Regions from separate parts of the Exiguobacterium sp. BMC-KP genome, predicted to be linked through region 2. Evidence: riboswitches for the same ligand, from Rfam matches in the RefSeq annotation. Region 2 holds a riboswitch; each other region holds the start of a gene.
What was found. A riboswitch is a leader RNA that binds a small molecule or an ion and turns the genes downstream of it on or off. The one in region 2 is predicted to bind thiamine pyrophosphate.
Positions count from the first base shown of each region.

Region 1: another riboswitch for thiamine pyrophosphate. It lies ahead of tenA (thiaminase II); the one in region 2 lies ahead of thiT (energy-coupled thiamine transporter ThiT).
Region 3: another riboswitch for thiamine pyrophosphate. It lies ahead of thiD (bifunctional hydroxymethylpyrimidine kinase/phosphomethylpyrimidine kinase); the one in region 2 lies ahead of thiT (energy-coupled thiamine transporter ThiT).

Region 1 is NZ_LGIW01000015.1:280,423-283,702, forward strand. It holds gene abc-f (ribosomal protection-like ABC-F family protein) at 1-343, opposite strand, end outside; gene ADM98_RS06935 (DUF1002 domain-containing protein) at 622-1,503, opposite strand; TPP riboswitch at 1,698-1,804, shown strand; gene tenA (thiaminase II) at 1,878-2,573, shown strand; gene ADM98_RS06945 (hypothetical protein) at 2,625-2,921, shown strand; gene ADM98_RS06950 (glycoside hydrolase family 3 protein) at 2,952-3,280, opposite strand, start outside.
Region 2 is NZ_LGIW01000015.1:1,294,171-1,297,450, reverse strand. It holds gene pknB (Stk1 family PASTA domain-containing Ser/Thr kinase) at 1-281, shown strand, start outside; gene rsgA (ribosome small subunit-dependent GTPase A) at 307-1,212, shown strand; gene rpe (ribulose-phosphate 3-epimerase) at 1,215-1,871, shown strand; TPP riboswitch at 1,894-2,002, shown strand; gene thiT (energy-coupled thiamine transporter ThiT) at 2,065-2,625, shown strand; gene ADM98_RS12610 (thiamine diphosphokinase) at 2,627-3,229, shown strand.
Region 3 is NZ_LGIW01000013.1:118,166-121,445, reverse strand. It holds gene ADM98_RS03460 (murein hydrolase activator EnvC family protein) at 1-1,245, shown strand, start outside; TPP riboswitch at 1,310-1,420, shown strand; gene thiD (bifunctional hydroxymethylpyrimidine kinase/phosphomethylpyrimidine kinase) at 1,536-2,339, shown strand; gene thiM (hydroxyethylthiazole kinase) at 2,320-3,087, shown strand; gene thiE (thiamine phosphate synthase) at 3,077-3,280, shown strand, end outside.

The DNA.
Region 1 (3,280 bases), 1.0 Mb from region 2:
CGAGGTCGGATGGTGCTGTTGCCATCAATTGTTCCAACTGTTGCATCCGAGAACGAATCGAGAGGATTTCGTCAAACGCTGTCCATAGGACGTCGAGTCCGGTCATCGTTTCGGCGTAAACTGGAAGTTGTTCCAGGTAGCCGATTGTCAAACCACTCTTTTGATAGATGACACCACCGTCCGGCTGGTCGAGTCGAGCAAGTAGGCGAAGTAGTGTCGTTTTGCCACTACCGTTTCGTCCGATCAAACCGACACGGTCGTGTTCGTTTAAGAAGAGGGAAACGTCTGTCAAGATCGTTTCGCCTCCAAATTGTTTTGTCAGGTGTTGAATGTCGCAAATCATCATAATCAATTGATCCTTTCGCGCGCATCAAAAAAAGGAGAGCGCAAATAGCACTCTCCTTGACGTGTGAAAGATGCGCTTTGCTGTATTTTTCGTTCATGAAGTTCTAAAAAGGGCAGACGGGTGCCTTAGAACGCCATTCCATGAAAAATCGCGCGCAACAGATATAATTGTTCCATTAACCAGTGTTTGCACGCGGCAAAGTCCATCTTTTCACACCACCTTTCGTTTCAGATACATGTAGTTTACCATTATTTTGTTAAATGGGAAAGTCTGAATTATTTGAATACCCCAGCAATCGAGCTAAAGAAGTCACTCAGACCATCAAATAATTTAGCGAAGAATCCTTTCGTCTCCTCAGACGTTGCAAACGCATGGATGTCTTGACCGGCATTTTTCAAGCCGCTCTCAATTTGTCCCCAGTTGATGTTCGCTTGCTCCATTTGATTGAACAAGTTCGTCAATCGATCCATCTGTGCATCAGATAATTGGATGTTGTTGTTTTGAATGACTTGGACGATCAGATTTTCAATCTCGACTTTAGTTTCCGGTTTTTGATTTGCAATCTCAGCCTTGATCTCATTCATCAAGTCAGCGACTTTATCCGTTCCAACGGTCTTCCCGACGTCAGATGTGACCGATAATTCTTGCTGTGCTAAATCCTTGCGTTCGTCACTCAGCTTGATTCCAGTCTCAGCAGAAGTTTGATCATAGGCTTTCATGATTCCTGTCAGGGCCGATGTCCCGGTCACCTTGTAGGGAGAAGTGATCGTGATGTCGGCATCTTTGACACCTGCTGTGACGAGAGCGTTGAGATACATATCCTTCGTCACCCACGTGATGTTCTCCGTCGAGACGGAAAGTCCATCGCCTTTTTCCGTCAGTTCAATCTTAGCCGACGAATACATGTTGCCACCTTTTTGCGACTGTGGAATGTTTTTCCCGAGGTATTTTTCTTCGTCGGCAGAGGTTGCGATAATCGGCGTGATGCCCTCCGGTGCATTGAGACGTGAAAGGACCCAAGCCTTATCTTTTGCGCCGAGCGACTCCCCGAGTGTGACGATCGTCTTATCGACGACTTGTTCGGCGGATGCGGCTGTCGGGAGTAATAAAGCAGAAGCGATGATGGCTGACGCCATGATTTTTGTTGGTGTATGCATGATGAAATCCTCCAATGTATAAGTAAGAGTATTGAATATAGTATCAGGTACTAAAATTAGTGTACGGGAACAAGATCCATTCGGAATCGGTCTGTAGAAGGAGACGGTATCCGCCTTCTGACACTCCATAGTATAGCGAAAAGAGGACAACTTGACTTCCATTTTCAGCATGCTATAGTGGATGGGAATCGAATAATGACCACTAGGGGAGTCGGTAGGCTGACTGAGACGAACGAAGACGTTCGGACCCTTTGAACCTGATTAAGTTCGTACTTACGGAGGGAAGTGGCGTCAAGTCTTGTTCTTCTTGCGCCATGCCCGTGTGTTTCGGGGTGGTGTTTTTTCGTTTCATAAAAAACGAGGAGGATGAGATCATGACATTCACACAAGAAATCAAACAAGCAGCACAAGCGTATTGGGAGAGTAGTTTTACGCACCCGTTCGTGCAAGGAATCGGGGAAGGGACATTACCACTCTCGAAATTTCGGCATTACGTGATGCAGGACGCTTACTACTTAAAACACTTTGCGAAGATTCAAGCGAAGGCAGCGTCAAAAGCAGACGACTTTGCGACAATCGCAACGCTTGCCGAGCATGCGACTTCGACATATGGGGCAGAACTGAGTCTACATCAATCGTTTTTTGAACCGCTTGGTATTACAAAAGCAGACCTTGAAGCATTCGAACCAGCACCAACAGCATATGCCTATGTGTCGCATATGCATCATGCGAGCGAGGGGACACTCGGTGAGACAATTGCTGCCATCTTGCCATGTTACTGGTTGTATTATGAAGTCGGTCAACAATTACTGACATGTACGCCAGAAGAAAAAATCTATCAGCAATGGATCGACACGTATAGTTCGGAGTGGTTCGAAAAGGTCGTCTTTGAACAGATTGCACGGCTCGATGCTTTGGCTGAACAAGCCAGTCCTACAGAACGCGAACGGATGAAACGTCATTTCGTGACGAGCTGTTATTATGAGTTGCTGTTTTGGCATATGGGATGGACAGAAGAAACATTCACGTCGGTGTACGAGACGATTCCGGCGCGAACAGTATCTTCCTAAACGGTTAGATGGTAGAATTAGGTATATCATTTAGCGGAAGTAGGGATAGGAATGGAAATCATCGTGATCGTACTTGCGATCAGCGCCGCGTATGCCGTGCAACGCATGCTGGGTAAAGTTAAAGTAAGATTTGTAGGACTCATCATTCCAGCGTTGATCGTATTATCTGGTATATCCGCATCGACTCGAAACTTCAAGGTAGCATATAGCATGGGGAGCTACATTTCTGCTGTTCTTGTCATTGTCGTCTATGCATTACTGACCTATTGGTTATACCGCGTCTACTATCGTGCGAAAGAAGAAGCGGAATATCCGTATCAATCGTTAAAAGACCGAGGCATCCTTTAAAGGAGTCTCGGTCTTTTGTGTATCATATTCTCATTTTTTCCAGTTTTTAAAGCCGTCACCGAATTCGAGATGCAGTTGATTGGTAAAGGCACCGTTCTTAAAGACCGGTACATCGACTGGTAAGGTGCCTTGCGGCTTAAACGTTCCGAAAATCGCACGGATACCAGCAGGCAGGTTAGGTCCTGCAGATTTCAGATTACCAGCTTCGGAGTCTGGTCCGTTCGGATCCCCTTTGAAGCCATAGACGAGGACGTGCGCCGGTGCGTCCGGTTGAACGGCGACATCGTATGGATTACGGAGGCTAAGTAAGACGGAGGGGGTGTCTGTTTGGTTCGCATAGCGGAAGATTGAAGCCGGAA
Region 2 (3,280 bases):
AGGAAGAAAAAACAGTAACAGCAACGTTCCCAGAAAAAGTCGTGTACGATGCAGTATCTGAAGAGGACGAAGATACGCCGCCTAAACAAGTTATCCGCATCGAGACGGAAGATGCGAAAGGGAAACGGACTGTCATCGAGGAATCCATTGATCAAGATGAGACGTTCGACGTGCCGGTGACAATTGATCCGGGAGAAGAAGGAAAAATTACGATCTATAAAGACGATACGGTGTATCGTTCAAAAACCATCACGTACAATCAAGCAAAAGACGCACAATGAATGTGATGAAAAAGGAGTGCATAGGATGACGGAACAGCGCATCGAAGAAAATCGAGAAGGAACGATCATACGGTTGCAGGGCGGCTTTTATGACGTTATGACGCCAGAAGGGGAAGTCCGTTCACGAGCAAGAGGAAACTTCCGGAAACGTGGTATCAGTCCGGTAGTTGGAGACGAAGTCGTCCTTCATATCGAGAGTGAGACCGGGTATATTCTTGAAGTGAAGGAGCGTGACAATTTTTTAGTACGTCCTCCTGTCGCGAATATCGATCAAGCATTGCTTGTCGTCTCAGCAGCAGAACCTGACTTTTCAGCCCATCTGCTTGATCGGTTTCTCGTATTGATCGAAGCGAAGGAAATTCAACCCGTCATCTTGTTAACGAAGATGGATCTGCTCGATGATGTCAAGGGACCGGCTGTCCGAGACGCGATTGTTGCTTATCGGAAGATTGGCTATACGGTCATCGAGACATCGAGTGAGACGTTGACAGGTGTCGAGCAAGTCAGACCATTACTTGCAGGCAAAACAAGTGTTCTTGCCGGACAATCAGGTGTCGGAAAAAGCTCGCTGTTGAACGCACTCGAACCATCTCTTGATCTAGAAACGAGTGCCATCTCGAAATCACTTGGACGTGGGCGTCATACAACCCGTCACGTTACGTTGATGCCGCTTGCGGAAGGATTGATTGCCGATACGCCAGGGTTCTCGAATTTAGACTTTCCTTATGAAATGGAAATAGAGGATGTGCGATGGAGTTTTCCTGAATTCGTGGCTGTGCAAGACGATTGTAAATACCGGGGATGTTTGCATTTGAATGAACCCGGTTGTGCCGTCAAGGAGGCGGTCGAGGCACAAGAAATCATGTCCTCCCGCTATGAAAATTATGGTATGTTTATAGACGAAATCAAGTATCGAGCCCGGAGGTATTGAAGATGATTAAAATTGCACCATCGATCTTATCAGCAGATTTTGCGAATCTCGAGCGTGATGTCAAAGCGGTTGAGGCGGCAGGAGCAGACTACATTCATTTCGACGTCATGGATGGTCAGTTCGTCCCGAACATCTCATTCGGTTTACCTGTGTTAAGCAGCCTACGTCAAAAGACAGATATGGTTCTTGATGTCCATTTGATGATTGATCAACCCGAACGATTCGTCGAAGATTTCGTCAAGGCAGGAGCCGACATCGTGACGTTCCATGTCGAAGCGACGAATCATGTCCATCGTGTCTTGCAACAAATCAAAGCGGCAGGTGCGAAGGCGGGGGTCGTCTTGAATCCACATACATCACTATCGATGATTGAACACATTCTTCAGGATGTCGATATGGTCTTGTTGATGACAGTCAATCCAGGTTTTGGTGGTCAGGCGTTCATCGAGAGTGTCATGCCGAAGCTCGCAACACTTGCACAAATGAAGGCAGATCGTGGTCTTACATTTGAAATCGAGATTGATGGTGGGGTCAATCCGGAAACGGCAAAGTTATGCATCGATAATGGTGCCAACGTCCTTGTCGCAGGATCAGCGATCTACAATGCATCGGATTATGCGGAAGCAATCACTAGCATTCGTCAAGGGGCTGCCGTATAATAAGAACGAGAAAACGAAATATGATGACCGCAAGGGGTGTCGCTTGAAAAGCGGCTGAGAGGAGTCTTTTGACTTTAACCCTTCGAACCTGTTCCGTTCAAACGGACGTAGGGATGTGGCGCACGCAGGCAGTACGGCGTTCGTCGTACTGCCTTTTTGCGTCCCGTTTTATTCCATGAAGGAGGAAATTAGCATGAAACGGTTACAAATGATGATGGAAATTGCCATCTTCGCCAGTCTCGGAGTCGTCTTTGATTTATTGATTCCATTCAAAATGCCACAAGGGGGCTCAATCAGCTTAGCGATGCTTCCCATCTTCGTCATGGCGTTTCGCCATGGTGTCGTCGGAGGTGTCGTCACTGGAGCACTTGTCGGTACGATTCAATTGATGTTCGCCCCACAAGTTTTGACGGTCGTTCAACCACTACTCGATTATACGATTGCATATGGAGTCGTCGGATTAAGTGGGCTGTTTGCACGTCAAGTTAGACAAGCCGCGCGTAACGGACAGAAGAAACGCTTGATGACGTTTGTCCTACTTGCGACGCTTTTAGGAGCGGGACTCCGTTATATCTGTCATGTCATCAGCGGAATCGTCTTTTTTGCCGAGTATGCTGAGGGTCCAGTCATACCATATTCGTTGATTTATAATGCGACATACATGGTTCCGTCTTACGTTCTTTGTGGTGTCGTCGCAGGTCTTCTCTTCACGACTGCACCACGCTTACTTCGCTATTCAGCACGAGGTGTTTAATATGCGGGCGATTCTTGTCTGTGCGGGTCCGCAAGAAGAGGTACCTGACTTACGGACGTTTTGCCAGCCCGGTGATTTCATCGTTGGTGTTGATGGTGGTGTTCAAACGATTGAATCGTTTGGGTTGACATGCGATATGATGATTGGTGATTTTGATTCACTTGGCTATGTACCTGAAGATGCAATCGTCCATCCGGCAGAGAAAGATGAAACGGATCTCGAACTTTCCCTCCGTACCGTATCAGAGATGAAACGGGGTGAGGAGATCATCATCATTGGAGCGACAGGCGGACGACTCGACATGACCGTTCAAAATGTCTATTTGTTAAAACAATATCCTAAGGCACGACTCGTCACGAAACGAGAAGAGGTACGGTATTTGGCAGTGGGGACATATGCAGTTAAGGCAGGAAGCTATCATTATCTCTCATTCATTCCACTTGTGGCGTCGATCCTAAGCTTATCTGGAGTCAAATACCCACTCGATGCGCATTCGGTTCCTGTTGGAGGCTCATTGACCGTCAGCAATGAATGGAGTGCGTCAGAAGCGAAAGTAGAGCTCCATCAAGGAGAACTACTGATGATGCGAACACTTAAGGAATAGAACAAGCATATGAAAAGAGGCCGTGGATGATCCGCGGCCTCTTTTCATATC
Region 3 (3,280 bases), on a different contig from region 2:
GGGGCATTACTTATAACAGGAACACAACCGATCGCGGCAGCAACGATTAAAGAAAAAAAGGCTGAAAATGCTGCAGAACAACGTAAATTAGAAAAAGCGATTAAAAAACAAGAGTCGAAAATTTCAAAAGAACAACGTCAAATCAATCAAATTGATGCAGCGATTAACGAAAAGATTTTCCAAGTTTCCGAAAAAAATAAACAAATTAAACAGTTGAACGTTCGAATTGACGAGTTAAAAGCAGATATCGTTCGTTACGAAGAGATGCTACAGAAGCAGGAAGAACTTCTTGGTGATCGCTTACGTGTGTTCCAAGAAAACGATGGGAACTCGATTAAATGGGAAGAAGTCATTTTTGGATCAAAGGATTTGGGTGATTTATTTAGCCGTGTCATGGCTGGGAAAAAAATCGCTGAGCAAGATGATAAAATGATTTCGGATTACATCGCGACACAACAAAAATTAGCAGAAGCAAAACAAGCACTCGTCGAGAAAAAAGCGGAGCAAATGCAAGAAAAGAAAGTATTGCTTGAACAAAAGAAAGCGTTAAAAGTTCAAATGAAAGAGCGTAGTGCTACACTGAAAAAATTACGAAAAGGTAAGACGAAGTTCACGACAGAACTTCTAGATGCAAAAGAACTGCAAGCGACTCTTGAAGCTCAAGAACGTGCGATTGCGGCAGCGAAAGCTGCTGCTAAAGCAGCGGCTGAAAAAGCAGCAGCAGAGAAAGCAGCAGCTGAAAAAGCCGCTAAAGCGAATGCTCAAGCAGCAAAACAAGCAAATAAGAATACAGAATCAACAAGTTCAGATGCAACACCAATCGTTTCAGGTGGTGGGAAATTTGTTCGACCATCTTCTGGTGGCGTCTCACAAGGTTTTGGACCAGCTAGTGGAGCAAACGGTTATACATTCCATAATGGTGTCGATTTTAAAGGTCCCGTCGGATCTCCAATCGTCGCATCAGCAGCCGGAACGGTCATTACCGCATCAGGTGGTGGACCTTACGGGAATCACGTCATGATTTCGCACTTCCTTGACGGGAAAGTGTACACGACTGTCTACGCCCATATGAGTTCATTGTCTGTTCATGCAGGACAAACCGTTTCTCAAGGTCAGCAAGTCGGAACACTTGGTAGTACGGGAAATTCAACAGGACCACACTTGCATTTCGAACTACATGTCGGAGGGTATCAATACAGTGCCTCTTCTCCTCTGAATGCAGTGAATCCATTAGCATATCTGTAATCAAAAACGGGCTTCGGCTCGTTTTTTTTTGTTCCCTATGCTACAGTTAAGGCGAAACGAATACTTGAGCAACTAGGGGAGCTGGAGGAATCTGGCTGAGAGGAAAACCAATCTGTTTTCGACCCTATTACCTGAACTGGATAATACCAGCGTAGGAAAGTTGAGCCGAACGGATATCGGAATGCGTGTATAACGCTTTTGTATAGCGTCGACTGCTTTTTTACAGCGGTCGGCGCTTTTTTTGTCGGTAACGACTCCCTTACATTGCTCGATGGGAAGGTGAGAGAAACATGAAACATGTATTGACGATTGCAGGATCCGACTCCGGTGGTGGAGCTGGAATTCAAGCAGATTTAAAAACATTTTCGGCTTTAGGCGTTTATGGAATGAGTGTTCTGACTGCTGTCACGGCGCAAAATACATTAGGTGTTCAAGCGGTGGAAGAGCTATCTCCGGAAATCGTTGATGCCCAGTTAACATCGATTTTTTCAGATATTCGTGTCGATGCGATCAAAATCGGGATGGTCTCGAATGCGCAGACGATTCGTGTCATCGCTACACATCTTCGTAAACAGACAGTTCCGATCATATTAGACCCAGTCATGGTCGCAAAAGGTGGACATGCCTTGTTACGGACAGAGGCAGAACAAGCACTGATTATGGAGTTACTACCACTTGCGACACTCATTACACCAAATTTACTAGAAGCTGAGCGTTTAACGGGAAAGTCAGTAACCAATCTAGAGGACATGCGGTCTGCGATGCATCAATTGGCTACGCAGACGGGCGCAGTCTTATTAAAGGGTGGACACTTACCCGGAGAGGCGACGGATTTATTGTTTGACGGAACGAAAGAACATCGCTTCACATCCGAACGGTTAGACAACCAACATACCCACGGAACGGGTTGTACCTTATCTGCAGCGATTGCAGCACGGATGGCGCTGGGAGAAGATTTACCAGGTAGTGTACGACAGGCAAAAAGCTATGTCACGGAAGCAATCCGTCATGGATTTGTCCTCGGACAAGGTATTGGACCGACACACCATTTTCATTCACTTTGGAGGGATGCACATGTTTACGACCATTCTTGAACAGAAACCACTCATTCACCATCTGACGAATACGGTGACGATTAACGATTGCGCAAACGTCACATTAGCTGTTGGGGCATCCCCCGTCATGGCGGAAGACATTCGAGAAGTAGAAGAGATGGTTCGACTCGCACAAGCTCTTGTCTTGAACATTGGTACACTTGATGCAGAAATGCAGGAAGCACAACGACTGGCAGTACGTGAAGCAGGACGATTGAACGTTCCAATCATCCTCGATCCAGTCGGAGCAGGAGCTACGACATTAAGAACCGATTTCTCAAAAGAATTAATCGATTTCGGATGTACGATCATTAAAGGAAATGTCTCTGAAATCAAGACTCTACTTGGAGAGAATGGACGAACGAAGGGAGTCGATGCTGTGGGAGACGGAAGCATGGATCGAGAAAGTATCCGTATATTCGCACGCAAACAGCAATCCGTCGTCGTCGTCACCGGTCCAATCGATTACATCACGGATGGCACACGCGAAATGGAATTGAACGTGGGTACTCCTCGTCTTGGAGACATCACAGGAACAGGTTGTATGACGGCATCGATAATTGCTAGCTTCCTTGGTGCAGGCTATACGGCGTATGAGGCGGCAGTTCATGGAACGTTCGTCATGGGAAAAGCAGGAGAGCGGGCAGCATCGGCACAAGGTCTAGGCGATTTTAAACGAGAGTTGTTCAATGCCATCAGCCTGATGACGGAACAAGATCTGACGGAGGTGACGGAACGTGGTAATTGATTATTCGATTTACGCCGTGACGGATCGTAGATATCATCCAGGAGTTGCTATCGAAACGGTCGTTGAAGAAGCGATTTTAGGTGGGGTAACCATCGTGCAACTACGGGAAAAAACAGCGCAAGGAAAGGAGTTCTTTGAACAGGCAGTTCAGTTAAAAGCACTCACGGATCGTCACGACATTCCATTGATCATC